DNA from 4 places in the Streptomyces sp. NPDC048275 genome. Region 4 is predicted to be linked to each of the others. Evidence: riboswitches for the same ligand, from Rfam matches in the RefSeq annotation. Region 4 holds a riboswitch; each other region holds the start of a gene.
What was found. A riboswitch is a leader RNA that binds a small molecule or an ion and turns the genes downstream of it on or off. The one in region 4 is predicted to bind cobalamin.

Region 1 (7,990 bases), on a different contig from region 4:
CCAGGGCGTGGACGACGGCTGCCCGTACGACCTCCGGCTCGACCACGGCGAGCGTACGGCCGTCCGACTCCGCCGCGGCGTCCAGCCAGCTCCCGACCCGGGCGCACACGTCCTGGACCGACTCCCCGCCGTGGGGCGCCGAGGCGGGGTCGGCGAGCCAGCGGGCCACCGCCTCCGGTTCGGCGGCGCCGACCTCGTCGAGCGTGAGGCCCCGCCAGCGGCCCACATCCAGGGCCGCCAGCCCCGGCGCGTCCTCACCACGCAGACCGAGCGCCGCTGCCGTCTCACGGCACCGCACACCGGGCGAGGCGACGACACGGACGGCCCGGGGCAGCGATCCTGCCGCCGCGCGGGCCCGGGCTGCTCCCGCGTCGTCGATCGAGCCGCCGTCGTCGAAGCGGGCCTGCCGCAGCGACCGGCTCGTCGCGGGCGAGATGAAGGTGACACGGCTGGTCACTGGGTGGCTCCTCCTGGTGCGGTCATGGTGTGCGGCTCTACCCTCCCCGACCTGCGGTCCCGGTGTCAGGACAGGGAGATTTCCTCGCGGACCGTGCGGGCGGCGGCGACCAGGTTCTCCAGTGAGGCACGTGTCTCGGGCCAGGCGCGGGTCTTCAGGCCGCAGTCGGGATTCACCCACAGCCGTTCGGCGGGGATGGCCTCAAGTCCCTTGCGCAGCAGGGCGGCTGCCTCCTCCGTGCTCGGCGCACGCGGGGAGTGGATGTCGTAGACGCCCGGTCCGGCCTCGCGCGGGTAGCCGTGGGCGGCCAGTTCGCGGGCGACCTGCATGTGGGAGCGGGCCGCCTCCAGGCTGATCTGCGTGTCCGGCCGCACTCCGCTCGTGCTGAGCCGGAACGCTTCGGTGGCCCAGGCCAGGTAGGCCGGGCGGTCGCCTGCCCGCAGCGGCAGCGTCTCGCGCAGGGCGGGCTCGTCGCCGACCCGCCCACGAGGTCACCGGGATGTCCGCGCACGCATCGTTCGTACGCGGGCAGTTGGCAGGTCTTCGGACTCGCGGGCACGTCCCGTCGTACGAAACCGTCGTACGAGACACCTACTGGCCGTCGCTTCCCAGGCCCGTTCGTCGGGCCCAGTGCGTATGACGGCGGTCGTTCCCGCTCACCGCTGCGGGGCAGTCCCGGATTCCCGCCGGGTTCCCTCTTACGACGCATCCCGCCTGGCGGACGGGGCGAACCAGCTGCGCCGGCCAGCCTAGGGGAGCGGCTGACAGCGTGCCGCGGCACGTCCAGCATTCGGAGGGTGAGATGAGCCATGCGATGGGCGGGCGTGAACCGACGGCGGGCGGGTACCGGGGCGGCCCGCCGGTCACCCTGTGTGCGGCCCGGCCTGGTCGAGCACAGGGGCGCATGCCCTTCGGTACGCGTATGCATCGCTGCTGATTGCCGTGGGGTAGTCCGTTAAGGTCGTGTCCCAGCGACTGGGGCACACCAACGCTGCGATGACGCTGGGTGAGAGAGCGCGCAGATCAGATCCGATGCCATGGGGGCACAGTGCGATTGAGAGTGGAGTTCACGACCGAACCCTTCGACCTCGACGAGGCGCCCCCGCACGCGCTGGTCGCCCGCGAGGTCATTGAGGCGGCCGAACTGGACGCCGTGGACGTCGGCCCGTTCGGCAATACCGCGGAGGGCGGTGCGGACGTGGTGCTCACCGCGGTCGACGCGCTGCTGCGCAAGGCTCTGGAGGCGGGCGCCACCCGGGTCTCGTTGCAGGTGAACGTGGTCGGGGAGGGCGATAAGTGACCGGTGTCGGGGACGATCCCTTCGTTACGGCGGTCAAGCCGCTGGTGGACGCCATGGGCGGTGAGATGGTGGCGCCGGACCAGGCCGGACCCGACGACGTCGTGCTCTCCTGGGAGGGCGCGGACGTGGTCGCCGTACGGCTGCCGCAGCTGGCCGACTCGCTCGATCACATCCTGGCCGCCCTGGAGCGCAAGCGGGGCAAGCGGCTGGCCGATCTCGACCGCAAGGCCAAGCAGGAGGTCGTGCGGATACTCGAGGCCCGTGGCGCCTTCTCCGTGCGGCACGGGGTGGAGACGGTGGCGAGCGCGTTGGGCGTGAGCCGCTTCACCGTCTACAACTACCTCAACCGCGAAAAGGACTCCTGACCAGCGAAAACGCCAGGATGGGCGCCCTCTCGCGCCGCGCCGTCGTGCCCGTGTGACCCGCCGCCGTCCGGACTCCCCGGGCGGCGGTTTTTGTTACTCGAAGTTTTCAACAAAGTGTTGACGTGGTGTTTCGGAGGGCGTTAGCTGGCCGCAGCCCGTCCAGCACAAGGCCACGGAGGCTTCCCGTGACTTCGAGTACGACACCCGGCAGTCTCGCCCGGTTCAACGCCCTGGAGGAGCAGGCGGCCTACGCCGCCCTCCACGAGGTGTGCGCCTCCTCGGCGTGGGTGCGCGGGCTGCTCGCCCGTCGCCCGTACGCCACCCCGGACGCCTTGTTCGCCGCGAGCGAGGCCGTCATGGCCGAGCTGACCACCGCCGACCTGGCGGAGGCGATGGCCGGGCACCCGCCGATCGGCAGGCCGAAGCCCGGGGACCCGACCTCCTCCCGGGAGCAGCGCGGCATGGCCGGCGCCTCCGCGGACCTCAAGGCGGAGATGCTCGAACTGAACCTGGCCTACCAGGAGAAGTTCGGTCACGTCTTCCTGATCTGCGCCACCGGCCGCACCGGCGAGCAGATGCGCGACGCGGTCAAGGACCGGATCGGCAACTCGCCCGAGCAGGAGCGCGAGATCGTCCGCTCCGAACTGGGCAAGATCAACCGTATCCGTCTGTCCCCTCTCGTACAGCAGGAAGATGAGGCATGAGCACCGACACCACAGCGTCCGTGTCCACGCACATCCTGGACACCAGCGTCGGACGCCCCGCCGAGGGCGTCGCCGTCCGGCTCGCGGCCCGCGCGGGGCATGACGCGGACTGGCAGCCGCTCGGCGGCTCCGCGACCGACGCGGACGGGCGGTGCAAGGACCTCCCGGCCCTGCCGGAGGGGACCACACACGTACGGCTCGACTTCGAGGTCGAGGCGTATTTCGAGAAGTCCGAGAACAAGCAAGCCGATGCGCAGCAGGACGCCCCCGCGAATCGGGACAGCGGTGCGAGCGGAGTGTTCTTCCCGGAGGTGGCGATCACCTTCGCCGTCACGCCGGGCGAGCACTACCACGTGCCGCTGCTGCTCAACCCGTTCGGCTACTCCGTTTACCGAGGGAGCTAGCAGACATGCCGACGTTTCTGGGACAGAACCAGTACGGCAAGGCCGAGAACCGCGTCGTCAAGATCACGCGGGACGGTGCCACCCACCACATCAAGGACCTGAACGTGTCGGTGTCGCTGAGCGGCGACATGGACGAGGTCCACTACTCCGGCTCGAACGCGAACGTGCTGCCGACCGACACCACCAAGAACACGGTGTACGCGTTCGCCAAGGAGCACGGCATCGAGTCCGCCGAGCGGTTCGGCATCCACCTGGCCCGCCACTTCGTCACGAGTCAGGACTCGATCCACCAGGCCCGTATCCGCATCGAGGAGTACGCCTGGGAGCGCATCGAGACCTCCGACGCGGACGACGTCAAGCACTCGTTCGTACGAAAGGGCCAGGAAACCCGGCTGACGCAGATCACGTACGACGGTGAGTCGTGGGAGGTCGTCTCCGGCCTCAAGGACCTGACCGTGATGAACTCGACCAACTCCGAATTCTGGGGCTACGTCAAGGACAAGTACACGACGCTCCCCGAGGCGTACGACCGCATCCTGGCCACCCAGGTCTCCGCCCGCTGGCGCTTCAACTGGAGCGGCGACGAGCAGCGGATGCCCGACTGGGAGAAGTCCTACGACCAGGTCAGGAAGCACATGCTCCAGGCCTTCGCGGAGACGTACTCCCTGTCGTTGCAGCAGACCCTCTACCAAATGGGTTCGCGCATCATCGAGCACCGCGGCGAGATCGACGAGGTCCGTTTCTCCCTCCCGAACAAGCATCACTTCCTGGTCGACCTCAAGCCGTTCGGGCTTGAGAACGATACCGCCGACGGGGCCGTCTACTTCGCGGCCGACCGTCCCTACGGTCTGATCGAGGCCACCGTCCTGCGCGACGGCTGCGAGCCGCAGATCCCCGTGGACCTCACCAACCTCTGAAACCCTCAGGTATCCCCTTCTGCGGCACCCGTGGCGTCGACAGCCGCGGCACTCAAATCTCCCAGGGTCCTGCCGTGCCCACCCCACCGAACGAAGAAGGAGAAGCACCATGGCAGCAGCGGCAGACGCCACAGTCACCCAGCGGATCGTCATCGAGAACTGTGCGATCGCGACGGTCGACGCGGGCGACACCGAGTACGCCTCGGGCCATGTCGTCGTCGTGGGCAACCGCATCGAGTCCGTCGGCGCGGGCAGGGCTCCGGAGGGCCTGGAGAACGTCGTACGCCGCATCGACGGCACCGGTCACATGGCCACCCCCGGCCTGGTCAACACGCATCACCACTTCTACCAGTGGATCACCCGCGGCCTCGCCACCGACCACAACCTCTTCAACTGGCTCGTCGCGCTCTACCCGACCTGGGCGCGCATCGACGAGCAGATGGTGTACTCCGCCGCGCAGGGCTCCCTCGCCATGATGGCCCGTGGCGGTGTCACCACCGCCATGGACCACCACTACGTCTTCCCGAAGGGCTCCGGCGACCTGTCCGGCGCCATCATCCGCGCGGCCGGCGAGACGGGCGTCCGCTTCACCCTCGCCCGTGGCTCCATGGACCGCAGCGAGAAGGACGGCGGGCTGCCGCCGGACTTCGCCGTCGAGACCCTCGAAGGGGCGCTCGCCGCCACCGAGGCGACCGTCGACGAGCATCACGACGCCTCCTTCGGCGCGATGACACAGATCGCCGTCGCGCCCTGCTCGCCGTTCTCCGTGTCCACCGAACTGATGCGGCAAGGAGCCGAGTTGGCCCGTCGCAAGGGCGTACGGCTACACACGCACGGCTCGGAGACCGTCGAGGAGGAGCAGTTCTGCAAGGAGCTGTTCGGGATGGGCCCGACCGAGTACTTCGAGTCGACGGGCTGGCTCGGCGAGGACGTCTGGATGGCGCACTGCGTCCACATGAACGACTCCGACATCGCCGCCTTCGCCCGCACCAAGACGGGCGTGGCCCACTGCCCGTCCTCCAACGCCCGTCTGGCCGCCGGCATCGCACGCGTCCCCGACCTGCTCGCGGCCGGCGTCCCGGTCGGCCTCGGCGTCGACGGCACCGCGTCGAACGAGTCCGGCGAACTCCACACCGAACTGCGCAACGCCCTCCTCATCAACCGCCTGGGCGCGCACCGGGAAGCCGCCCTGAACGCCCGTCAGGCGCTGCGCCTGGGCACCTACGGCGGAGCCCAAGTCCTGGGCAGGGCGGCGGAGATCGGCTCCCTGGAGCCGGGCAAGCTCGCCGACCTCGTGCTGTGGAAGCTGGACACCCTAGCCCACGCCTCGATCGCCGACCCGGTGACCGCCCTGGTCTTCGGCGCCGCGGCCCCGGTCACGCTCTCCCTCGTCAACGGCAGACCGGTCGTCGAGGACAGCCGCCTGCTGCACGTCGACGAGGACGCCGTCGCCCGCTCCACGCGGGAACAGGCACAGCGCCTGGCGCGGATCGCCGCGCAGGCCTGAACAGTTGAAGATCTCCGGCCGAGGGGGACGGCCCTCGGCCGGTAGCCATGGACCCGAGTGGGGTCCATGGCGGCCGTGTCCGGGGCGTGCAGGGACGTGCGCGCCCCGGAACGGTCCCCGTTCCCTCTGAACGGTCTTCGTCCCGGTCCCACCCCCACGCTCGGCTTCGCTCGCGCGGGGGTCCCCCATGACCGCGCATCACCTCCCTGAACACCGCGTCAACGCCGACGTGTATCCGACCGGAGGAGCCGCCGTGGCCGCCCAGCAGCCCGAGCCCAGCACCGATGCACAACCAACTGACCAGCCCAGGCATCCAGTTGACGAAAAACTCCCACCCCTGAAGATGGCGACCAGCGGCCTCCAGCACGTCGCCGCCATGTACGCCGGAGTCGTCGCCCCACCTCTGATCGTCGGCGCCGCCGTCGGTCTGACCGCCACCGAGCTGACCTTCCTCACCGGCGCCTGCCTGTTCACGGCGGGCCTCGCCACCTTCCTGCAGACGATCGGCTTCTGGAAGATCGGCGCCAGGCTTCCGTTCGTCAACGGCGTCACCTTCGCGGGCGTCGCCCCGATGACCGCGGTCGTCGCCTCCGCCAAGGACAAGAGCGACGCGCTGCCGGTCATCTTCGGCGCGGTCATCGTCGCGGGCGTCCTCGGCTTCATAGCCGCCCCCTTCTTCAGCAAGGCGATCCGCTTCTTCCCGCCCGTCGTCACCGGCACCGTCATCACCCTCATCGGCATCTCGTTGCTGCCGGTCGCCTTCGGATGGGCGCAGGGACCCGACCCCGCGGCGGACGACTACGGCTCGACGACCTACCTGGGCCTGGCCGCCGCCACCCTCGTCATCGTGCTGCTCCTGCGCCGCTTCACCCGCGGCTTCGTCAAGCAGATCGCCGTACTGCTCGGCCTCGTCATCGGCACGCTTGTCGCGATCCCGTTCGGTGTCACGGACTTCGCTCCGGTGGCCGACGCGGACGTCGTCGGCTTCCCGGACCCGTTCCACTTCGGCGCCCCGCAGTTCCAGGTCGCCGCGATCGTCTCGATGTGCGTGGTGATGGTGGTCTCGATGACCGAATCGACCGCGGACATGCTGGCGTTGGGCGAGATCGTCGAGCGTCCCGCCGACGAGAAGACCATCGCGGCGGGCCTGCGCGCCGACACCCTCGGCTCGGCGATCAGCCCGCTCTTCAACGGTTTCATGTGCAGCGCCTTCGCGCAGAACATCGGCCTGGTCGCGATGACAAGGATCCGCAGCCGGTACGTCGTCGCCACCGGCGGCGGTTTCCTGGTGCTGATGGGCCTGTGCCCCATGGCCGCCTCGCTGATCGCTGTCGTACCGCGCCCCGTCCTCGGCGGCGCGGGCGTCGTCCTCTTCGGCTCGGTCGCGGCCAGCGGTGTCCAGACCCTCGTACGAGCGGGCCTGGACAAGGACAACAACGTCCTGATCGTCGCCGTATCGCTGGCCGTCGGCATCATCCCGATCACCGCGCCGGAGTTCTACCACGCCTTCCCGGAGACCGCGAAGATCGTCCTGGACTCGGGGATCTCGACGGGGTGTGTGGCGGCCGTGGTCCTCAACCTCGTCTTCAACCACCTCGGCAAGGGGCAGGACGCGGACGACGTGACCCACCCCATGGAGGCGGGCGAGGACCTGAAGGCGGTCCCGGCCCACTGACGACTCGGGCATACGAAGGGCGCGGCACCCAGGGGTGTCGCGCCCTCCGCCGTACCCCCGGCCCGGTCAGCCGATGTGGTAACTGTCCCCGTACACCTGCCAGTCCAGCGGCGGGTCAAGGTTCAGGTTCCGGTTTCGCAGGAAGACCCGCTGCGCGGTGTCGACCCGGCTGGTGTCCTCGTGTGCCGCCTCCTGCTTCATCGCCCAGACGCGCGCGTCGAGGAACGCGTTCAGATACGTCACTTCGTCGCCGCCCTGGGCAGGCGGCCGGGCACTGGACAGGGCCCGCCTGCGGATGTTGCCGAAGCTGGTGCTGTCGCCGCCGTCGCCGTGCATCACGATGGCGTCGTAGTACGTGAACTGGCCGAGGACGCCTATGCCGTCGGCCTTGCCCTGCCGGACGGCGGGGTTGAAGTACACGCGGTCGCGCTCGTCGTTCTGGGCCTGCTGGAACGCCGAGTCCTGGGCGGCCCTGTTCCAGTCGCCCGGGAAGCCGGGGTCCAGGCCCTCGTGCGAATCGGTGCCGTCCACGTTGCGCAGGGCGGGCAGGTATTTCGCGAGGACATTGCCGGGCTTGCGCTGCGCGTACAGCTCGACGAGGTCGAGCATGTCGCCGGTGCCCGAGCAGAAGCCGATGATCCCGGCGGTGTAGCCGCGCCCG
Region 2 (9,865 bases), on a different contig from region 4:
AGCTGGATCAAGGCGTTCAGTGCCGAGGTCAAGCGGGAGACCGGTCGCCGTCCGGTGATCTACACGACCACGCACTGGTGGAACACCTGCACCGGCGGCAGCCGCGCCTTCGCCACGAACCATTCCCTGTGGCTCGCCCGCTACGACTCGGCGGACGCGGGGACACTGCCGGCCGGCTGGTCGTTCTGGACGTTCTGGCAGTACGACAACAGCGGCACGCTGCCGGGTGACCAGAATCTCTTCAACGGATCCCTGACTCAGCTCAAGAAGTTCGCCAAGGGCTAGCGGAGCCCAGTATTCCGCCTCCGTTCGAGTCCCAGGGCCGCCCCTCCGGCATCACCGTCATCACAAGCGGAGGGGCGTTCCGCCGTTTGAGACACCCCTACGCCCGCCCCAGTTCATCTTCCGTTCACCCAGGTTGCCTACGGTCCCCCTGCCACTGACGTCCAACAGAAGCCTGGGTAAATGGAACACATCACGCTGCTCCTTGCTGTCGTGATCGTGACCGCTCTCGTGTTCGATTTCACGAACGGTTTCCACGACACTGCCAACGCGATGGCGACGACCATCTCGACCGGCGCTCTGAAGCCCAAGACGGCGGTGGCCATGTCCGCCGCGCTGAACCTCGTCGGTGCGTTCCTCTCCGTGGAGGTCGCCAAGACGATCTCCGGCGGGATCATCAACGAAGAGGGCATTCGCACCGAAGTGATCTTCGCGGCGCTCGTCGGCGCCATCCTGTGGAATCTCCTGACCTGGCTTCTGGGTCTGCCCTCCAGTTCCTCCCACGCACTCTTCGGCGGCCTCATCGGCGCCGCGGTCATGTCGGCCGGCTGGTCGTCGGTGAACGGTTCGACCGTCGTCACCAAGGTGCTGATCCCCGCGGTCGCCGCGCCCATCGTGGCCGGACTCGCCGCGATGCTGGCCACCCGGCTGACGTACCGGATCGGCAACCGTGCCGACGAGAAGGCGACCGCCAAGGGCTACCGCGCGGGCCAGATCGCCTCCGCCGGACTGGTCTCCCTCGCCCACGGCACCAACGACGCGCAGAAGACGATGGGCATCATCACCCTCGCTCTGGTCACCGGCGGTGTCATCGCCCCGGGCTCGAACCCTCCCGTCTGGGTCATCGTCTCGGCCGGCGTGGCCATCGCGCTCGGCACCTACCTGGGCGGCTGGCGCATCATCCGCACCATGGGCAAGGGCCTCACCGACCTCGCGCCGCCGCAGGGCTTCGCCGCCCAGACCAGCGCCGCGAGCGCCATCCTGGCCTCCTCCCACATCGGCTTCTCGCTCTCCACCACCCAGGTCTGCTCCGGCGCCGTGATGGGCTCGGGCCTCGGCCGCAAGGGCGGTGTCGTCCGCTGGTCGACCGCGACCCGGATGTTCGTCGCGTGGGGCCTGACGCTGCCCGCCGCCGGTCTGGCCGGCGCCTGCGCCGAGTTCCTGACCAAGCAGGGCACGTGGGGCATCATCCTCACCGGCGCGCTGCTCGTGGCCGGCTCCGGCGCCATCTGGACGCTCTCCCGCCGCCAGCCGGTCACCGTCGACAACGTCAACGAGGTCGCCGCCGAGCCCGCGGGCGTCGTCACCACGGCGATCGCCGCGGTCACCCCGCCGCCCGCCGGCACCGTCACCGACGACCTGAAGGCCACCATCCCGTCCCCGGGCACGGAGCCCACCCAGCCGGCCACGGTGTAAGGAATCAACAGCATGCACATCGACTGGGCAGCCCTGGGCTCCGTCTTCGGAGTCAGCCTCGTGACCACCGTGGCCCTCGTCGGCCTCTTCACCCTCGGCATCGTCGGCCTCTCCAAGCGCGAGTCGGCGTCGGCGCAGGGCGGCTCGGCCACGCTCGCGGTCACCGGCGCGTACGTCTGCTTCGCGGCGTGCGCGGCGGCGGTGTCGTACGGGATCTATCTGATCGTGGCCTGACAACACCGCGCGCTCCTGGACCCACCGCACTGCCTTCGCCCGCGCCGCACGGTCCTCGCCGCCCTGTTCATCGGTCGCCCTTTCCGGGCGCCGGCGAGCAGGGCGGTTCCTTTTTGGGGCACTTCGGATGGCTACGCTCCGCAGCCACAAGCACAGCCACGAAATGCCGCCCCTCACAGGGAAATTCATGCCAATTCGGTCTCGGCGGGCAGGTCGGCGCGGTAGCGGTGTGGGCCTCGGCACACTCTCCCCGCGCAGGTCAACAGCAAGTTGACGGGTCTTCCGACCCCGTGGTGGACTGCCGGAGCCAAGTACGGCGACAGGAGAGGAAGCCGGTGTGAATCCGGCGCGGTCCCGCCACTGTCACCGGGGAAGGAAGTCCCCGGGAGCCAGGAACTCTCATCGCCGGTCTCGTCGAACCAGGGCGTGGACACCCTGAGTGAGGACATATCGCCATGCGCGGCTGCCCAAGTGCGTTGCCTAGGACGCGAACGACCCGAACGACGGTTGTGCCCGACCTGACGGTCGGCTGAACCGATGCGTGCCGATCGCGTCTTCGCGTACGGCGCCGCCGCCGGACTCCTCGGTGACCTGCTGCTGGGCGATCCGCGCCGCGGGCATCCGGTGGCCGCGTTCGGGCGGGCCGCCGGTGCCGTGGAGCGAGTGCTGTGGCGCGACCACCGCGGGTGGGGCGCACTGCACACGGCCGTGTGCGTGGGCGGCGCCGCCGGGATCGCGGCGCTCGCGAGCCACTCCGTACGTCGATCTCGTACCGCTTCCGTCGCGCTGACCGCCGCCGCCACCTGGGCCGTCGTCGGAGGGACCTCCCTCGGGCGGGAGGCCCGGACGATCGGCGACGCGCTCGCGGTCGGTGATGTCGAGGCGGCCCGGGAGCGGCTGCCGCATCTGTGCGGGCGGGATCCCCAGGCTCTCGACGCGGACGGCGTCGCGCGGGCCGTCGTCGAGTCCGTCGCCGAGAACACCTCCGACGCCGTCGTGGGAGCTCTGGTGTGGGGGGCCGTGGGGGGCGTTCCCGGGCTGGTCGCCTTTCGCGCCGTGAACACGCTCGACGCCATGGTCGGGCACAGGTCCGCCGAGTACCGGCGGTACGGGTGGGCTTCCGCGCGGCTCGACGATGTCGCGGGATGGCCGGGGGCGCGGCTCACGGCCGTACTCGCCGCTGCGGCCGGAGGGGATCCGCGGGGCGCCGTGCGCGCCTGGCGTGCGGACGCCCGCAAGCATCCGAGCCCCAACGCCGGACCCGTGGAGGCCTCGTTCGCGGGGGCGCTCGGGGTGCGGCTCGGCGGGACCCTCTCGTACGGAGGAAGGGTCGAGCACCGGCCCGTACTCAATGACACGGGTCGCGCCGTCCGAGTCGGCGACATCGAGCGGGCGGTACGGCTGTCGCGGCGCGTGAGCCTGCTCGCGCTCGGCGTGTGCGCTGTCGGACGGATGCTTTCCAAGGGAGACACATCATGAGCGGCGGTCTCCTCGTCGCCGGCACCACCTCCGACGCCGGCAAGAGCGTCGTGACCGCCGGGATCTGCCGGTGGCTGGTGCGGCAGGGGGTCAAGGTCGCGCCCTTCAAGGCGCAGAACATGTCGCTGAATTCGTTCGTGACGCGTGAGGGCGCCGAGATCGGGCGGGCGCAGGCCATGCAGGCGCAGGCCGCGCGCGTCGAGCCCACCGCGCTCATGAATCCCGTGCTGCTCAAGCCCGGCAGCGACAGGAGCAGTCAGGTCGTCCTCATGGGCAAGCCCGTGGGTGAGATGACCGCGCGTGGCTATCACGGCGGTCGGCAGGAGGCTCTCCTCGGGACCGTGCTGGACTGCCTCGCCGCATTGCGGGGCACGTATGACGCGGTGATCTGTGAGGGGGCCGGCAGTCCTGCCGAGATCAATCTGCGGCGGACCGACATCGTGAACATGGGGATCGCCCGCAATGCCCGGCTGCCCGTGCTCGTCGTCGGCGACATCGACCGTGGGGGCGTGTTCGCCTCGTTCTTCGGGACGGTCGCGCTGCTGAGCCCGGAGGATCAGGCGCTCGTCGCCGGGTTCCTCGTCAACAAGTTCCGCGGCGATGTGTCCCTGCTGGAACCCGGGCTCGAGATGCTGCACGGCCTCACCGGGCGCCGCGCGTACGGCGTGCTGCCCTTCGCGCACGGCCTGGGCATCGACGAGGAGGACGGGCTGCGGGTCTCGCTGAGGGGCGCGGTGCGCGAGTCCGTGGTCGCTCCCCCCGTCGGCGAGGACGTACTGCGCGTCGCCGTCTGCGCGATCCCCCTCATGTCCAACTTCACGGACGTGGACGCCCTGGCCGCCGAGCCGGGTGTCGTCGTGCGGTTCGTGGACCGGGCCGAGGAACTGGCCGACGCCGACCTCGTCGTCGTACCCGGAACCCGGGGGACGGTGAAGGCACTGGAGTGGCTGCGCGAGCGCGGACTCGCGGACGCCATCGAGCGGAGAGCCGCACAGGGCCGTCCCGTCCTCGGAATCTGCGGGGGCTTCCAGATCCTCGGCGAGCACATCGAGGACGAGGTCGAGTCGCGCGCCGGTCATGTCGACGGGCTCGGACTGCTCCCCGTACGCGTGCGGTTCGCGCGCGAGAAGACCCTCACCCGGCCCGTCGGGGAGGCGCTCGGCGAGCATGTCGAGGGGTACGAGATCCACCACGGCGTCGCCGACGTCACCGGCGGGGAAACCTTCTTGGACGGCTGCCGGGTCGGCGCCGTCTGGGGCACGCACTGGCACGGTTCGCTGGAGTCGGACGGGTTCCGGCGGGCCTTCCTGCGCGAAGTGGCGGCCGCCGCGGGCCGCCGGTTCGTGCCGGCCGCCGACACGTCGTTCGCGGCGCTGCGCGAGGAGCAGCTCGACCGGCTCGGCGATCTGATCGAGGAACACGCGGACACGGACGCGCTGTGGCGGCTCATCGAGTCCGGCGCGCCTTCAGGACTGCCCTTCATTCCACCGGGAGCGCCCGCATGAGCACAGTGTTGTTGTTGTCGACCGCCGACACGGATCTGCTGGCGGCCCGTGCCTCCGGCGCCCCGTACCGGATCGGCAATCCGACCCGCGTGGATGTCGCGGGCGAGCTGCCCGGACTCGTCGAGGGCGCGGACCTCGCCGTCGTACGGCTGCTGGGCGGCAAGCGCGCCTGGGAGGACGGGCTCGCCTTCCTGAAGGCGTCCGGCATCCCGACCGTGCTGCTCGGCGGGGAGTCCGTACCGGACGCCGAGCTGATGGCCGAGTCGTCCGTGCCGGCCGGTGTCGTGGCTGAGGCACTGCGCTACCTCGTCGAGGGCGGCCCGGACAACCTGACCGAGCTGGCCCGCTTCCTCTCCGACACCGTGCTGCTCACCGGCGAGGGCTTCGAAGCGCCACGGAAGATGGCCGAGTACGGCATCCACGGCGAGCGTGCGTTCGTCGAGGGCCGCCCGACGATCGGCGTGCTCTTCTACCGGGCGCACGAGCTGTCCGGCAACACCGCCTTCGTCGACACGCTGTGCGACGCGATCGAGGCGCGAGGGGCCAACGCCCTTGCCGTGTACTGCGGTTCGCTGCGCGGCGCCGACGCGGGACTGTACGAGATCCTCGGGAAGGCCGACACGCTGGTCGCGACCGTGCTCGCGGCGGGCGGCACGCACGCCTCGCAGGCATCCGCCGGCGGTGACGAGGAGGCCTGGGACATCGGGGCGCTCGGCGACCTCGACGTCCCTGTCCTGCAAGGACTTTGCCTCACCTCCTCGCAGGCCGCGTGGGAAGCGTCGGACGCCGCCCTCTCCCCCATGGACGCGGCGATGCAGGTCGCGATCCCGGAGTTCGACGGGCGGCTCATCACCGTGCCGTTCTCCTTCAAGGAGCAGGGCCCGGACGACGTTCCGGTGTACGTCGCCGACCCCGAGCGGGCCGCGCGCGTCGCCGGAATCGCCGTACGCCACGCCCGGTTGAAGCACAAGCCGAACGCGGACAAGAAGCTCGCGCTCGTCTTCACCGCCTACCCGACCAAGCACTCCCGGGTCGGCAACGCGGTGGGGCTCGACACGCCCGCCTCGGCGGTGCGGGTGCTGGACGCCCTCAAGGACGCGGGGTACGTGGTCGAGGGCCACCCCGACAACGGCGACGAGCTGATCCACCGGCTCATCAACGCCGGTGGCCACGACGTCGAATGGCTCACCGAGGAGCAGTTGGCGGCCGCTCCCGCGCGCGTGCCGCTCGCCGACTACCGGGCCTGGTTCGACAAGCTCGACCCCGAGCTGCGCAACGGCATGCTCGAGGCGTGGGGCGAGCCGCCGGGCTCCCTCTACGTCGACGGGGACGACATCGTGCTGGCCTCCCTCCAGTTCGGGAACGTCGTCGTGATGATCCAGCCGCCGCGCGGCTTCGGCGAGAACCCGATCGCGATCTACCACGACCCGGACATGCCGCCGTCGCACCACTACATGGCCGCGTACAGGTGGCTGGAAAACTCCTTCGGCGCCGACGCCGTCGTGCACATGGGCAAGCACGGCACGATGGAATGGCTGCCGGGCAAGGGACTCGGGCTCAGCGGGGGCTGCGCGCCCGACGCCGTACTCGGCGAACTCCCCCTCATCTACCCGTTCATCGTCAACGACCCCGGCGAGGGCACCCAGGCCAAGCGCCGCGGGCACGCCACCGTCGTCGACCACCTCGTACCGCCGATGGCCCGCGCGGACACGTACGGCGATCTGGCGAAGCTGGAGCAACTCCTCGACGAGTACGCGCTCGTGTCCGACCTGGACCCGACGAAGGCGCCGGCCGTGCGCAGCCAGATCTGGACGCTGGTGCGAGCTGCGGAACTCCATCACGACCTGCATGTGGACGACCAGCCGGACGAGGACGCGTTCGACGAGTTCGTCATGCACATCGACGGCTATCTGTGCGAGATCAAGGATGTGCAGATCCGGGACGGGCTGCACATCCTCGGCGGCGGGCCGGAGGCCGAACCGCGGGTGAATCTCGTGCTGGCCGTGCTGCGGGCCTCGCAGGTGTGGGGCGGCGCGGCGAACGCGCTGCCCGGGCTGCGGGCCTGCCTCGCCGAGCACTTCGGCCTGGTCGAGAAGGAGTTGCTCGCCGAGCCGGGCGCGCCGGTGAAGGTGCCGGACGGGCTGACCTCACTGGTCGAGGGGCCCGCACGCACGGGAGCCGACGCAATCGACCTGCTGGAGCAGCTGTGCCGCCGGTTCGCCGAGGGCATGGAGGAACGCGGCTGGGACACGGCGGCCGTTCCCGCTCTGGTGCGCGAGGTCGTGGGCGCCGAACTGCCGGATGCAGTCGCGGTGTTGAAGTTCGCGTGCGACGAGGTCGTGCCGCGGCTCGCGAAGACGACCGACGAGATCGACCACATCCTCAAGGCACTTGACGGCGGTTACGTCCCGGCGGGCCCGTCCGGCTCGCCAACCCGTGGGCTCGTCAACGTCCTGCCGACCGGCCGCAACTTCTACTCCGTCGACCCCAAGGCCATTCCGTCCAGGCTCAGTTGGGAGGTCGGCCAGGCGCTCGCCGACTCGCTGGTGCAGCGGTATCTGACCGACACCGGCGAGTACCCGAAGTCCGTCGGCCTGACGGTCTGGGGTACGTCGGCCATGCGGACGCAGGGCGACGACATCGCCGAGATCCTCGCGCTGCTCGGCTGCCGTCCCGTGTGGGACGACGCGTCGAGGCGGGTGACCGGGTTCGAGGTGGTGCCGGTGGCGGAGCTGGGGCGGCCTCGTATCGACGTCACGGTGCGTATCTCCGGGTTCTTCCGGGACGCGTTCCCACACGTGGTCGGGCTGATCGACGACGCGGTGCGGGCGGTTGCGGAACTGGACGAGCCCGCCGAGTCCAACTTCGTGCGGGCGCACGTGGACGCGGATGCCGCCGAGCATGGCGACCGACGGCGGGCGACCGCTCGTATCTTCGGCTCCAAGCCGGGGGCTTATGGCGCCGGGTTGCTGCCGCTGATCGATGCGCGGAACTGGAGGAGCGACGCGGACCTGGCCGAGGTGTACGCGGTGTGGGGTGGTTACGCCTACGGGCGGGGGCTCGATGGGCGGGCGGCCCGGGGGGACATGGAGACGGCGTTCCGGCGGATCGCGGTGGCCGCGAAGAATGTCGACACACGGGAACATGATCTTGTCGACGCCGACGACTATTTCCAGTACCACGGCGGCATGGTCGCGATGGTGCGGCATCTGACGGGGGCGAGTCCGGAGGCGTACGTCGGTGACTCCGCCACGCCCGACCAGGTGAAGACGCGGACGCTGGGCGAGGAGACCCACCGGGTTTTCCGGGCGCGTGTGGTCAACCCTCGCTGGATGAGCGCCATGAGGCGGCACGGCTACAAGGGTGCTTTCGAGATGGCGGCGACTGTCGATTACCTGTTCGGGTACGACGCGACGGCAGGTGTGGTCGACGACTGGATGTACGAAAAACTGAGCGCCGAGTATGTCTTCGACCCGGAAAACAAGCAGTTCATGCAGAAGTCCAACCCGTGGGCTCTCAGGGGCATCACCGAACGGCTGTTGGAGGCCGCCGACCGCGGTCTGTGGGCGGAGCCGGAACAGGAGACCCTGGACCGGCTCCGCGCGACCTACCTCGAACTTGAGGGAGATCTGGAGGGGGACGAGTGATCTCCCGCCGAATCCCCGCGTGCGCGGGGAGCAGACCAGCACGCCGCCGACAGCTGGCGACACCGCCGGACCATCCCCGTGTATGTGGGGAGCAGGGAACCAAGTTGACCGATCGTGCGCCTCAAATCCGTCATTTTCACCGTCTTTCACTCCCAGGGGGGACTGCAGCGTGAGCACGCACTTCCCATTCACCGCCGTCGTCGGGCAGCAGGACCTGCAGCTTGCCCTGCTGCTCAACGCCATCGCACCGAATGTCGGCGGCGTGCTCGTCCGTGGAGAGAAAGGCACCGCCAAGTCCACGGCTGTACGCGCACTTTCGGCGCTGCTGCCCGGGGTCGACGTCGTCGCCGAGTGCCGGTTCTCCTGTGCGCCGGCTTCCCCTGATCCCGCCTGCCCGGACGGGCCGCACGAGGCCGGTCCCGGTACGAAGCGTCCCGCGCGGATGGTCGAGCTGCCCGTCGGTGCCTCCGAGGACCGGCTCGTGGGAGCCCTCGACATCGAGCGGGCGCTCGCGGAGGGCGTGAAGGCCTTCGAGCCGGGGCTGCTGGCCGACGCGCACCGTGGGATTCTGTACGTCGACGAGGTCAATCTTCTTCACGACCACCTGGTCGACCTGTTGCTGGACGCGGCCGCGATGGGTGCCTCGTACGTCGAGCGTGAGGGTGTCTCCGTACGGCATGCCGCCCGTTTTCTGCTCGTCGGGACCATGAACCCCGAGGAGGGTGAGCTCAGGCCTCAGCTCCTCGACCGGTTCGGGCTGACCGTCGAGGTCTCCGCCTCGCGGGAGCCTGATCAGCGGGTCGAGGTGGTCAGGAGGAGGCTCGCGTACGACGACGATCCGGAAGGCTTCGCAGCGCGGTGGGACGACGAGGAGTCCGCCGTACGGGCCCGGATCGTGGCGGCGCGTGAGCTGTTGCCGTCCGTGCGGCTCGGCGACGGTGCGCTGCGGCAGATCGCGGCGACTTGTGCTGCCTTCGAGGTCGACGGGATGCGGGCCGACATCGTGATGGCGCGGACGGCGGTCGCGCTGGCCGCATGGGCCGGGCGGACCGACGTGCTCGCGGAGGATGTGAGGCAGGCCGCGTTGCTCGCTCTGCCTCATCGGCGGCGGCGGAATCCCTTTGATGCGCCCGGACTTGACGAGAACAAGCTCGACGAGACGCTGGAGGAGTTCGGCGAGCAGGGCGGCAGCGAGGACGATGATCCGGATCCGGACGGGCCCGGTGGTGGCGGGCAGCCTCCGCAGGACGGGCCGGACGGCGACTCCCCCGCCGGTGACGTCCCGGCGCAGGGCGAGCCCTC
Region 3 (2,903 bases), on a different contig from region 4:
CCGCCGGACAGGCCCTAATGCCTGATCGGCGGCGGCCTCATCTTGCTGTTAGCGTGCAGTTGCGTACTAGTTGCAATAACAAGGCCGGAGGATGTTGGACATGGCGGTTTACACGCTCCCGGAGCTTCCGTACGACTACGCGGCGCTCGAGCCGGTCATCAACCCGCAGATCGTCGAGCTGCACCACGACAAGCACCACGCGGCGTACGTGAAGGGTGCGAACGACACGCTGGAGCAGCTCGCGGAGGCACGCGACAAGGAGTCGTGGGGCTCGATCAACGGGCTGGAGAAGAACCTGGCCTTCCACCTCTCCGGCCACATCCTGCACTCCATCTACTGGCACAACATGACGGGCGACGGTGGCGGCGAGCCCCTCGACAAGGACGGTGTCGGCGAGCTCGCGGACGCGATCGCCGAGTCCTTCGGCTCGTTCGCCGGCTTCAAGGCGCAGCTCACCAAGGCCGCCGCGACCACCCAGGGCTCCGGCTGGGGCGTCCTCGCGTACGAGCCGCTGAGCGGCCGCCTCATCGTCGAACAGGTCTACGACCACCAGGGCAACGTCGGCCAGGGCTCGACCCCGATCCTCGTCTTCGACGCCTGGGAGCACGCTTTCTACCTCCAGTACAAGAACCAGAAGGTCGACTTCATCGACGCCATGTGGGCCGTCGTCAACTGGCAGGACGTGGCCCGGCGTTACGCCGCCGCCAAGGAGCGCGGCGACAGCCTGCTGCTCGCGCCGTGACGCCGTAGCGCAGGCATGATGCCCTGCCTTGTGATCGTCTTCTCAACCTTCACGTGGCAGGCAGCACAGCGAAGGGCTCCCGCAAGGACGTGACGTGCGGGAGCCCTTCTGCTGCTTCAGCTCGCGACCAAGCAGGTGAGCCAGTCACCGTGGCGAGTGAGGTCAGCTCCTGCGGCCACGGCGTACGGGACCAGGCCGGGCTTGGCGGGTTCGGTGGCAGACGGCGACGCCGACTCCCGCGTGGGGGAGGGGAGTCGGGTCCTGTTCGCCGCCACCGGGGCCCCTAGGGCCTGTCCGGCGGATCATGCCGGAGACGCGGGGTCTGGCACGCCGATCTGCGGCGTTGTCGTCGGTTGCCGACTCCCCCACTCTCGGCTTCGCTCGAGCGGGGGGACCCCCATCGCGTCGACGCCCTCCTCCGCCTTGCAGCTCGACGCACCAGACCCCACTCACCTGCGCCGACAAGGCACCACTGCTTCCCTCCGACTTGATCCGCCGGACAGGCCCTAGCCGTCCGGCGCGAGAGAAGCAGATCACGCCAGGTGCCTGGTCTTGGCCATGTACCCGCCACGCGGTACCGTCGGTGCCATATCGACGACGGCAAGACGGAAGCCGGTGGGAATCCGGAACGGTCGCGCCACTGTGTGCCACCCCTTTTGCGAGAGGGGGGCGAGTCAGACCCGTAGCCGTCGTCCAGTGCACCACCGATATGGGACGCGAACTCCCAGAGGAGGCCCTGCCATGGCGCAGCATGTCGCCCCGTCGACCGCCACCACCCCCGCTCTCCCCGCCAAGCTGCCGATCGGCGCGATCGTCCCGTGGGCGGTCTTCTTCGGCATCCTGATGCTGGTCCTGCTGTACTTCGTCGGCGCCGAGCAGGGCGCCATGTCCGTCGTCTCCGGCGAGGACGTCCATGAATGGGTGCACGACGCCCGCCATCTGCTCGGCTTCCCCTGCCACTGACCCGAGGGGAACCAGCACTCATGAACTCCGCAACAGTGAGAAACCTTCTCGTGCGGGGCATGCTCGCCGGCCTCGGCGCCGGCGTACTCGCCCTGATTGCCGCCTATTTCCTCGGTGAACCGAATGTCGACAAGGCGATCGGCTTCGAGGAGGCCCACGCCCCCGCGCACGAGCACGAGGTGGAGATCGTCTCCCGATCCCTGCAGTCCACCGCGGGCCTGGCCACCGGCGTCCTGATCTACGGGGTCGCCTTCGGCGGCATCGCCGCCCTCGCTTACTGCTTCGCGCTCGGCCGTATCGGCCGCTTCAGCCCTCGGGCCACCGCGCTGCTGCTGTCCGGCTGCGCTCTGCTCGCGGTCTACGTGGTTCCGTTCCTGAAGTACCCGGCCAACCCGCCGGCGGTCGGCAACGGCGACACCATCGGCAAGCGGACCACGCTGTACTTCCTGATGATGGTGCTCAGCGTCCTTCTCGCGATCGCCGCCACTCTCCTGGGCAAGCGGCTCGCACCGAAGCTGGGCACCTGGTACGCCACCGTCGCCGCGGTGGCCGCCTTCGCCCTGGTGATCGGGCTCGCGTACGCGTTCCTGCCCGTCGTCAACGAGGTGCCGAACGACTTCCCGGCCACCGTGCTGTGGCGGTTCCGCCTCTCCGCACTGGCCATGCAGGTCACCCTGTGGGGCGGATTCGGCCTCGTCTTCGGCGAGTTGGCCGAGCGGCTGCTGAATCCCAGGCCTGCGACGGTCGCCGCGGGCCGGCCGGTCGCCGCGCCCAACTGACGTGACCCGCCACACGAGTGAGGGCCCGCGGAACCATCCGGGGGCCCTCTCGCGTTTTCCGGGCACCCACGCCATCGGACCACGGACAGGACATGACGCACGGAACGGACCGATTGGACGGGAACCACCCGGGTGAGGAGCGGAGGAACCGAGTGGCCAGACGACCCCAGCCGCGCCACATCACCCTCGGCGGACGTGAGGCGGTCGCCCTGACGGTGGAGGAGTACGAGCAGCTGATCGCCAGCCGACGGCAGATCGGCGGCCAGAGCGCCCGGGTACGGGTGCTCGCCCACAAGGCGAAGCGCACCGAACAGCTCCTCCAGGAACTGGAGACCTTGATCGGGGCCCCCGCGGTCTGCCTTGAGCGGGGCGGGCAGGCACCGACGGCATGCCCGCCCCCGTGGCCCGCCGTCGGCGCC
Region 4 (9,865 bases):
GCTCGCCCGGGTTCGCCGAGGCATTGGCGCGGGGCAGTTCGAGCTGGGAGAGGTCCAGGACCGTCTCCAGGGCCTCCTGCGTCTCGAACAGGAAGGTCTCGTCGCCGATGCGTATGGAGTCACCGGGCACGAGCACGTGACGGGTGACGGGCTGGTCGTTGACGAAGGTTCCGTTCTTGCTGCGGTCGTAGAGGACGAACGCGCCGTCCTCCGCCACAATCTCGGTGTGCAGACGGGAGGCGCTGACGCTGACGATGATCACGTCGTTGTCGCTCTTGCGTCCGAATCGCAGCGGAGCGTTGCCCAGAACCACGCTCTGACCGGCGAAGGGACCCGTGCGTCCCACGATGACCGACGACACAGAAACTCCTTGCGAAAGTCTCGGATGCGGGGAGAGGAACCGCACCCTGCGGTTGGTCCGCCACGAGGGTGAGAGTGGTTCGTCACTCCCACAGAACTCCGGTCCAGCGAGGCTCACTTGACCGGTATTGTCCGAGTCGGCCCGGCAGCGGTCCAACTCGTACTGATTGAAGTATGACCGACGCGCGGGGATGACTCTGCTGCGCGGCACCGACCTTGACGCCCGGTTGGCTAACCGCCCGTCGTCGAGGCGCATGTCACCGAGAACGACACCGAGTTGGACACCGTCTCGAACGGTGAGCGGATCTCCACGGCCATCTGGCTGCGGAGTGTTCCGCTCTGCGCATACGTCGACAGCCGCACCGTCTCCTGATGGGTGCGGGGGCCGCCTTCCGGGAACGCCAGCGTCCGCCACTGCCGGTCGATCACGGACCCGTTCGTCGAGACCCACCGGTACGAGAACTGGAAGGGCAACTCGGACACTTTGAAGGTCGCGGTGAACCAGGGAGCCTGCGAGTCCGCCGGGGGACAGTCTCCGACGTATGTGGTCGCGCCCCCGGTCACGGTGACCGAGACGGGCTGCTCGGCAGTGTCGCCGCCGCCGAGCGCATAGCCCAGGCCGCCTACGAGCAGCGCGAGCACGGCCGCTCCCGCCGCGGTCAGGTACCCGATGCGCCGTTTGCGCCTCGTGGGGCCGTGACCGGACTCTTCGGCGCCCTCGAGCTCGAGCGCCGCAGAAACGGCCGTGGGTACGGGCCCTGATACCGGGCCTGCCAATACGGTGGGCGACTCGGCGATGCCCGGGGCCGAGGCGGCCTCCGGCGCGGGACGTGGCGGGGCGGGAGAAGCGGGGACGTCAGGGACGCCGGGGACGCCGGGGCTGTCCACGGTGGGCAGGGAGGCGGCGCCGACGGACGAGCGGGCGCCCAGAGCGGCCGTCTCGGCGGTGGCCGCCGGTACGGCACCGGGAAGCGAGGGCTGTGCCGGGGCGGTGGGGGCGTCGGGGTGTGCCGGGGCCGTGGGTATGTCGACCGTGGCGGTGGGTGTGTCGGCCGTGGCGGTAGGTGTGTCGACCGTGGCGGTAGGTGTGTCGACCGTGGCGGTAGGTGTGTCGACCGTGCCCGCCGTCTTTGTTTCCGGCGCGGTGGAGGCGTGGGCGGTGTCCGCCGACGCCCCGGAAGCCGCAGGTCCCTTTGCTGTGGGGGCCTCGACTGTCGCCGCCATGTCCCTGGCGTCCATGGCGCTTTCCGGGACAGACGATGACGCCGAGACGGTCGGCGCCCCGGCCGTGGCCATCGGTGCGGTCTCCCCGAGCGGGGACTCGGCGGTGGGCAGCTCTTCGGTGGCCGGTGCGGGCAGCGGGGCGGACAGCGTGGCCGTGCCGGCGCCGGAGACGCCGTCAGCAGCACCAGTCAGGCGCAGCTCCTGCTCGGCCTGTTCGACCGACATCCGATCGTGGGGGTCCTTGCGCATCAGGCCTTCGATGACGGACACGAGGGGTCCGGCCCTGTGCGGCGGGGGCAACTCGTCGTCGACGATGGCACGCAGAGTGCTCAGCGGGCTGGTCCGGCGGAAGGGCGAACGGCCCTGGACGGCCGTGTAGAGCAACGCTCCGAGGGACCACAGGTCCGACGCGGGGCCGGGGTTCTGGCCCAGTGCCCGCTCCGGCGCCAGGTACTCGGGAGAGCCGACGAGCTCACCGGTCATCGTCAGCGCGGAATCCCCCTCCACGGTGGCGATGCCGAAGTCGGTGAGCACCACCCTGCCGTCGTCTGCGAGCAGGACGTTGGCGGGTTTCACGTCGCGGTGCAGCACTCCGGCGCCATGCGCCGCGCGCAGCGCGGCCAGTACCTCCGCACCTATGCGCGCGGCCTCCCGCGGTGTGAGGGCACCCTGGGAGCCGATCACGTCGGCCAGAGACCGGCCGCGGACGAACTCCATGACGATCCAGGGTCGGCCGTCGTCGGTGGCGACGTCGTGGACGGTCACCACACCGCGAGCACTGATGCGCGCCGCCGCCCAGGCCTCCCGCTCCAAGCGGGTGTACATCCGCTCGACCTGCGCTACGGCCAGTCCGACGGGAGCGCGTACCTCCTTGACGGCGACCTCGCGCTGCAGTACCTCGTCGCGGGCGCGCCATACGGTGCCCATACCGCCCTCGCCGAGAACGGACAGCAAGCGGTAGCGACCGGCGACCAGCCGTTCGGCACCCGCGTCCGACGACGACGTGTTCTGCTGTGGCATGAGGGCCGTACTCCCTGTCCATTGCGAACGGCCGAGGAGTGGCGACGCCCCCGTCCGATCCGTGGCCTGACGGGGCGTGGTCCCTTCGGTTCGGTCACGGCCGGACGTCCCGCCGGAGTTCACCTCCCGCCCCGGTCTACGGCGCGGACGGACCGGCGACGCACCGCGCCGCCGGCCGCGAAGGACACAGCCCCTGGACAGTATGGTCAAACACCTGATGTTTCGTGAAGTGCGGACCTGGGTGCGGGCTCGTCCTACCGCTCGCTGTGAGGAAGTTGTGACGTCGCGGTGGTCATGCCGTCGACTTTTTTTGTCCGGCCGTCAGAGGCTCAGCGCGTCGTCGTCAGACGTTCAGCGCGTCGATGAGGGCTTTGGTGACGTCCTCGGTGGTGGCGATGCCGCCGACGTCGCGGGTGAGGATGCCCGCGGCGGTCGTGGCCTCGATCGCCTTGTTCAGGCGGGCCGCCTGGTCGGGCAGGCCGAAGTGCTCCAGCATCAACGCCGCGCTGCCGACCGCGCCGATCGGGTTGGCCAGACCCTGGCCCGCGATGTCCGGCGCGGAGCCGTGGACCGGCTCGAACATGCTGGGGAAGCGGCGCTCGGGGTTGAGGTTGGCGCTGGCGGCAAGCCCCAGGCTGCCGGCCAGCGCGCTGCCGAGGTCGGAGAGGATGTCCGCGTTGAGGTTGGAGGCGACGACGACCGACAGGTCCTCCGGGCGCAGGACGAACTTGGCGGACATCGCGTCGACCAGGACGCTCTCGGTCTCCACGTCCGGGTAGTCGGCGGCGACCCGCTTGAACACGTCGTCCCACAGGACCATGCCGTACTGCTGGGCGTTGCTCTTGGTGACCGAGGAGACCTTGGGGCGGGTGCGGGTGCGGGCCAGGTCGAAGGCGAAGCGCATGATGCGTTCGCAGCCGACTTCGGTGAACAGGGACGACTGGATGGCGACTTCGCCGCCCTGCCCGCGGCCGGAGAGGTTGCGGCCGCCGAGGCCCGCGTACTCCCCCTCGCTGTTCTCGCGGACGACCACCCAGTCCAGCTCGGTGTCGTCGGCCTTGCGCAGCGGGCTGGTGACGCCGGGCAGGAAGTGCACGGGACGGACGTTGGCCCACTGGTCGAAGTTCTGGCAGATCTTCAGGCGCAGGCCCCACAGGCTGATGTGGTCGGGGACGGTGGGCCAGCCGACGGCACCGAAGTAGATGGCGTCGAAGTCCTTCAGGCGGTCCAGGCCGTCGTCGTCGATCATCTTGCCGGTGCGCTCGTAGAACTCGCAGCCCCAGGGGAACTCCTCCCAGGTGAACGCGAAGGCCCCGTGCGAGCCTTCGGCCAGGGCGTCCAGGACGGCACGCCCGGCGGCGACGACCTCCTTGCCCACGCCGTCGGCAGGGATGGCGGCGATACGGAACGTGCGGGGTGCGGTCATGGGGGCCTCCGGCTCGCTGTGGTGCGGTCGATTCGAGTCAACACAGCGGCGTCGGGGCGCGTCCAAGACCTGCTTTCGATACGACCCATAGGCCCGGCCGATCGGTTCGTCGTCAGGCGTCCCGTGCCCGGCGCTGGGCCAAGGACCTGGTGAGGGTGAGGAAGGCGCGGGCCGCGGGGGTGAGATGCGCGGGCAGGCTGACCATCGCCACGTGGAGGTGGGCGGTCGGCGCGATGGGTGCCACCGCGGCACCGCAGCGCCGGGCGAGCCTGGTCCAGGAGGACGGCAGGACGGCGACGCCCACGCCGGTGAGGACCAGGGGCAGGATGGACGTCCTGTGGTCGACGACCGTCACGATCTGGGTGCCGGTGCCGCCCGTGGTGATGTCGTCGACGATGCTGCGCATCAGGCTGCCTGTACGCGACGCGATGAGTTTCTGTCCGGCGAGGTCCTCGGGCCTGATCGTGACCCCGTCCTCGATGGCCCCGCCGGGCGCCGCGACGACCACGAACGGCTGGTCCTCGACGTGCAGGACGTCCAGCCCGGAGAGTTGCAAGGGGCTCGCCGAGCCCAGCAGCCCCAGTTCGCAGGCACCGCTGCGAACCAGGGAGATGACCTCGTCCGGGGTGAACGCGGCCTGGGTGCTCACCGTCACGGACGGATGCAGCTCGGCGAAGCGATGGATGAGGGTGGTCAGCGGTTCGATGCCCGGGGAGGGCATGGTGGCGACCTCGACCGTGCCGCCGTGCAGCCCGGCGAGCGCGGCGGCGGTGTCGCGTACGGCGGCCAGGTCCCGCAGGACGCGCCGGCTCGGCTCCAGCAGTTCCGCACCGGCCTCGCTCAGTACGACGCCCCGGCCCACCCGGTGGAAGAGGGCCACCCCGAGGTCGGCCTCCAGGTTCGCCATGGCCTGCGACAGCGAGGGCTGTGCCACGTGGAGCGCGGCCGCCGCCTTGCTGAACCCGCCGTGCTCGACGATGGCCAGGAAGTACTCCAGCTGCCGGGCGTCCACGGCGCCGCCTCCCGGTCGTAGCGTCGATCGATAGGCTCAACCTACCTTTCCGGCGACAGCGGGCCGCTGAGGGGCACCTCATGGTCACCGGAGCCGATCCAGCGCTCGGCAACGGTCCGTCCGCACTGGGTGAGCAGGCGGGCGGACAGCTCGCTGTCGTTCGCGCAGTCCTGGTCGGTCAGGTCCGTCAGGGCCTGGACGGAGCGGAAGTGGGCGGCCGTCCGGTCGGCGGGCAGCGTGCAACGGCCGGCCACGGCGTGCACCGCCCTCCCCTGCTGCCGGGCCCGACGAGCCGGCGCGACCGGCAGCTTGCCCGACAGGGACTGCTCGCCGAGGCTCCCTTCGCCGGTCACGACGAACTTGAACTTGTCCGGAGCCACCAGGATGGAGACCATCAGGGCTTCACCTCGGCCGGCATCGGAGCGGCGGCGCTCACGGCGTCCCTGTGCCTGGACGCGGGGACTTCGTGGCCGGCCTGGGCGGCGGGCGGCAGAACAGCCGCCCGGACTTCTTCGAGCTCGGTGACCGGTGGCAGATCTCCGGCCTTGCCGGACAGCACCGCGCGGGCCCTCGCCAGGTCCAGGTTGTTCTCCCACCTGGCGATGAACAGGGTGGCGACGGCATTGCCGGAGAAGTTCACCATGGCCCGGCACTCCGACATGAACTTGTCGATGCCGAAGACGAGCATGATGCCGGCCGCCGGGACCGTACCGACCGTGGACAGGGTCGCGGTGAGGGCGATGAAGCCGCCGCCGGCGACGCCCGCGGCGCCCTTGGAGGTCAGCAGCATGACAGCGAGCAGGCCGAGTTGCTGGGTGACCGACAGGGGCGTGTCGGTGGCCTGCGCGATGTAGAGGGTGGCGAGGGAGAGGTAGATCGCCGCGCCGTCGAGGTTGAAGCTGTAGCCGGTCGGCACGACCAGTCCGACCGTGGACCGCTCGACGCCCATGTGCTGCAGCTTGCGCATCAGCCCCGGCAGCGCGGGCTCGGCGGTGGAGGTGCCCAGGATCAGGAAGTACTCCTCCTTGAAGTAGCGGAAGAGCTGGAAGATGTTCAGCTTCACGTACGCGGCGAGCACACCTCCCAGCACCACCACGACGAACAGGGCGGAGGTGACGTAGAAGAGCAGGATCAGCGAGCCGAGACTGGTCAGCGTGGACAGGCCGAACTTCCCGATGGCGTACGCCATCGCGCCGAAGGCGCCGAGCGGCGCGGCCTTCATGACGAAGGACAGCACCTTGAACACGACCTCGGTGAGGCGGTTGACGCCGGCGATGATCGGTTCGCCCACCGCGCCGACCGACTTCAGCGCGATACCGAAGATCGCCGCCAGAAAGATGACCTGGAGGATGTCGCCCTCGACGAACGGGCCGAAGAAACTGTCCGGCACGATGTGGGTGAGGAACTCCCACCAGTGCTGGCTCTCGCCCTTCGCGATGTAGTCCCCCGCGTCGCCCGACGTGTGAAGGGTGGCCGGATCGGCGTGCACACCGTCACCGAGACGGAAGATGTTCATGGCCACCAGGCCCGTCGCCATGGCGACGATCGTGCCGACCTGGAAGTAGGTCAGTGCCTTGATACCGGTGAGCCCGACCTGCTTCAGGTTCGCGACTCCGGCGATGCCGCCGATGATCGTCAGGAACACGATCGGCCCGATCAGCATCTTCATCGCGGTGATGAACGTCGTGCCGATCGGCTCCATGGACGTGGCCAGGTCCGGCCACCGCCAGCCCAGGACGATGCCGATCACGATCGCCACCAGCACCTGCACGTACAACTGCCGGTACCACGGCTTGGCCGCGATGCGCGCGGCTTGTTCGGCTCGCTCGTTGCCCGGAGTTTGCGTCATTGCGGCCTCCCTGATCGCGCGACACCGAGCCCGATCGGTACGCGCCAGCTTGCGCCACAGTGAACCGGCCCCCGTGTGAAGCGGTCCACGACCAAAAATCGATGCCCCGTATAGGCGCGGCCTATCTGTTCTTTGCCGGAAGCCCGAGGCAGCCCGAGAGCCCCTTCACGTGGGCGAAGGGGATCTCAGCCACGGCAGGGAACCTCACCTCGAGCAGACCCGTCGCCCCTGCCTGTGCCGTGAGCACTGCTGGGGACCGGGCGGGAGGTTTCGTACGAGGGGGCTGCGGGGCGTCAGGCAGCGCCGCCGCGACGGCTCCTGAGCCACCACACCGCGCCGCCGATCGCGAGGACGGCGATGCCGATACCGACGGGCACGGCGACGGACATACCGTCGTCGTCCGATTCCTTCGCCACCGGCTTCGCGGACGCCGACGGCGCCCCGGAGGTGGGCTCGCCCGAGCCGGTGCTGGGCGAAGGCGAAGGCGAGGGCGAGGGCGAGGCCGTCGTCGTCTGTCCGGTGGGGCTGGGGCTGACGGGTTCGGCGCCGGGGGCGGCGGGCTTCAGCTCCAGGCGGGGTGCCGGATGGCCGTGGCCGTCCTCGCTCACCTCTTCGTCCAACTCGATCCAGCGGTCGACCTGGCCGTCGCTGTAGGTCTGCAGGGTCTTGAAGTCCAGCACCTTGACGTCGGGCAACTGCCGTACGGTGACGACGTACTCGGCGTCCTCGCCCACCGCGAGCTTCGGCCCGGACACGATGTACCCCCGGTTGGTGGGCGCGAGCTTCCAGCCCTTGGGCCCTTCCTTGTAGGAGATGTCCTGCGGGGTGATGCCTTCGGGCAGGATCACCTCCAGCTTGCTGATCCCCGCGGAGCCGGACTCCGACTCCGCGGTGAAGGTCAGCGCGACATTCTGGTCGAGGGCACGGGCGCCCTCCGCCTCGACCTCCGTATGGGCGGCCGCCGGTCCGGCGGTGGCGACGGCGACCGCGAGCGCGACCGCGGTGAGGACGCCGGAACGGCGAAGACTGAACGGCGATGTGAGGCGCGACACTTGTGGCTCCCTTGTGCACTGACTGTGGTCGGTGAATTCAAGCGCAGGCAAAGACTCGGAGCCAGGTGTGAGCGCATGCGCCGCCTTCACACCTCTGTGCCCCGCTTGTCACCCTCCCGGTGCACGCACTACTGTCACGACGCCTTGGTGCACGGGAAATCCGGTGTGATACCGGTGCGGCCCTCGCCACTGTGATCGGGAAGTCCGGCTCCAGCCCTCGCGGGCAGCCACTGGGTCCTCGGACCCGGGAAGGCGGAGTACGGGCGGTGGTACCCGTCAGCCAGGAGACCGGCCAAGGCGCGTCAACCATCCACGAGGTGCTGGAGAGGGTCTGCTGAGCCATGCACATAGCCGAGGGTTTTCTGCCCCCTGCGCACGCGGTCGCCTGGAGCATCGCGTCAGCGCCATTCGTCGTCCACGGAGTACGGTCCCTCACCCGTGAGGTCAGAGAGCATCCCGAGAGCACCCTGCTCCTGGGCGCCTCCGGAGCCTTCACGTTCGTCCTGTCCGCGCTGAAGCTGCCCTCCGTGACCGGGAGTTGCTCGCATCCCACCGGCACGGGGCTCGGCGCCATCCTGTTCCGGCCGCCGATCATGGCGGTGCTGGGCACCATCACCCTGCTCTTCCAGGCGCTGCTGCTCGCGCACGGCGGCCTGACCACACTCGGCGCCAACGTCTTCTCGATGGCGATCGTCGGGCCCTGGGCCGGGTACGCGATCTACCGGCTGTTGCGGCGGTTCGACGTGCCGCTGATGGTCGCGGTGTTCTTCGGCGCGTTCGTGGCCGACCTGTCCACGTACTGCGTCACCAGCGCGCAGCTGGCGCTCGCGTTCCCCGACCCGAGCAGCGGGTTCCTGGGCGCGCTCGGCAAGTTCGGCTCCATCTTCGCGGTCACCCAGATCCCGCTGGCGGTGAGCGAGGGGCTGCTGACGGTGCTGGTGATGCGGCTGCTGGTGCAGTCCAGCAAGGGTGAGCTGACCCGGCTCGGGGTCCTGCTGGCCGGCAAGAAGACCGAGGCGGTGGCCCGATGAGCAGAAACACGAAGATCAACGCCTTGCTGCTGCTCGTCGTGGCCGCGCTCGCCGTACTGCCGCTGGTCCTCGGCCTCGGCGACCACAAGGAGGAGCCGTTCGTCGGCGCCGACGCCGAGGCGGAGACGGCGATCACCGAGATCGATCCGGACTACGAGCCCTGGTTCTCGCCCCTGTACGAACCGCCGTCCGGCGAGATCGAGTCGGCGCTGTTCGCCCTCCAGGCCGCGATCGGTGCGGGCGTCCTCGCCTACTACTTCGGTGTGCGCCGCGGGCGGCGCCAGGGCGAGTTGCGAGCCCGGGCTCACGAAGGAACGGCCCCTGCCGGGACGGACTCGCAGACCACCGGGGAATCCACGGCGGGGCGGGCCTGAGACCCGTGCTGCCGATCGACGCGGCGGCGCACAGCAGCCACTGGCGCCGCCGCCACCCCGTGGACAAAGCCGTGCTCGGGCTGGGGCTCACCCTGCTCGCGATCTCCCTGCCTCCCTGGCCGGGAGCCCCCCTCGTGCTCGTCACGGCCCTCACCGTGCTGCTCGGCCCGGCGGGCGTACCCTGGCGCCGGCTCTGGCGCGCCTACCGCGTTCCGCTCGGCTTCTGCGTGACCGGAGCGGTCACGCTGCTCGTGCAGGTCGGCGGCCCGGACGGGTTCGTGACCCTGGCCGACGGGGGGCCGGTGCGCGCCGGAAAACTGCTGCTGCGCACCTCGGCCGCCTCGCTCGGCGTGCTGCTGTTCGCGTTCACCACGCCGATGTCCGACCTGCTGCCGCGCCTGGTGCGGGCCGGGGTGCCCGCGCCCGTGGTCGACGTGGCACTGGTGACGTACCGGATGAGCTTCCTGCTCCTGGACTCCGTGCGCCGGATCCGGGACGCGCAGGCCGCCCGGCTCGG

Region 1: another riboswitch for cobalamin. It lies ahead of AB0D57_RS45710 (5-methyltetrahydropteroyltriglutamate--homocysteine S-methyltransferase); the one in region 4 lies ahead of AB0D57_RS06310 (energy-coupling factor ABC transporter permease).
Region 2: another riboswitch for cobalamin. It lies ahead of AB0D57_RS39465 (cobalamin biosynthesis protein); the one in region 4 lies ahead of AB0D57_RS06310 (energy-coupling factor ABC transporter permease).
Region 3: another riboswitch for cobalamin. It lies ahead of AB0D57_RS45690 (CbtB-domain containing protein); the one in region 4 lies ahead of AB0D57_RS06310 (energy-coupling factor ABC transporter permease).

The regions. Positions count from the first base shown of each region.
Region 1 covers NZ_JBEZLR010000166.1:3,280-11,269, forward strand. Annotated here, with positions in the region: gene AB0D57_RS45705 (histidine phosphatase family protein) at 1-457, opposite strand, end outside; partial or broken gene AB0D57_RS45710 (5-methyltetrahydropteroyltriglutamate--homocysteine S-methyltransferase) at 523-930, opposite strand; cobalamin riboswitch at 974-1,208, opposite strand; gene AB0D57_RS45715 (hypothetical protein) at 1,506-1,757, shown strand; gene AB0D57_RS45720 (helix-turn-helix domain-containing protein) at 1,754-2,122, shown strand; gene uraD (2-oxo-4-hydroxy-4-carboxy-5-ureidoimidazoline decarboxylase) at 2,308-2,826, shown strand; gene uraH (hydroxyisourate hydrolase) at 2,823-3,230, shown strand; gene pucL (factor-independent urate hydroxylase) at 3,236-4,147, shown strand; gene AB0D57_RS45740 (8-oxoguanine deaminase) at 4,257-5,654, shown strand; gene AB0D57_RS45745 (nucleobase:cation symporter-2 family protein) at 5,998-7,329, shown strand; gene AB0D57_RS45750 (chitosanase) at 7,396-7,990, opposite strand, start outside.
Region 2 covers NZ_JBEZLR010000107.1:1,465-11,329, forward strand. Annotated here, with positions in the region: gene AB0D57_RS39450 (lysozyme) at 1-285, shown strand, start outside; gene AB0D57_RS39455 (inorganic phosphate transporter) at 466-1,698, shown strand; gene AB0D57_RS39460 (hypothetical protein) at 1,711-1,932, shown strand; cobalamin riboswitch at 2,209-2,352, shown strand; gene AB0D57_RS39465 (cobalamin biosynthesis protein) at 2,470-3,411, shown strand; gene AB0D57_RS39470 (cobyric acid synthase) at 3,408-4,916, shown strand; gene cobN (cobaltochelatase subunit CobN) at 4,913-8,563, shown strand; gene AB0D57_RS39480 (putative cobaltochelatase) at 8,733-9,865, shown strand, end outside.
Region 3 covers NZ_JBEZLR010000166.1:79-2,981, forward strand. Annotated here, with positions in the region: gene AB0D57_RS45685 (superoxide dismutase) at 101-742, shown strand; cobalamin riboswitch at 1,307-1,448, shown strand; gene AB0D57_RS45690 (CbtB-domain containing protein) at 1,484-1,705, shown strand; gene AB0D57_RS45695 (CbtA family protein) at 1,726-2,484, shown strand; gene AB0D57_RS45700 (hypothetical protein) at 2,637-2,903, shown strand, end outside.
Region 4 covers NZ_JBEZLR010000006.1:114,144-124,008, reverse strand. Annotated here, with positions in the region: gene AB0D57_RS06345 (FHA domain-containing protein) at 1-361, opposite strand, end outside; gene AB0D57_RS06340 (protein kinase) at 592-2,604, opposite strand; gene AB0D57_RS06335 (tartrate dehydrogenase) at 2,948-4,030, opposite strand; gene AB0D57_RS06330 (LysR family transcriptional regulator) at 4,143-5,042, opposite strand; gene AB0D57_RS06325 (glycerate kinase) at 5,084-5,437, opposite strand; gene dctA (C4-dicarboxylate transporter DctA) at 5,437-6,891, opposite strand; gene AB0D57_RS06315 (DUF1775 domain-containing protein) at 7,185-7,943, opposite strand; cobalamin riboswitch at 8,072-8,255, shown strand; gene AB0D57_RS06310 (energy-coupling factor ABC transporter permease) at 8,285-8,974, shown strand; gene AB0D57_RS06305 (energy-coupling factor ABC transporter substrate-binding protein) at 8,971-9,348, shown strand; gene cbiQ (cobalt ECF transporter T component CbiQ) at 9,354-9,865, shown strand, end outside.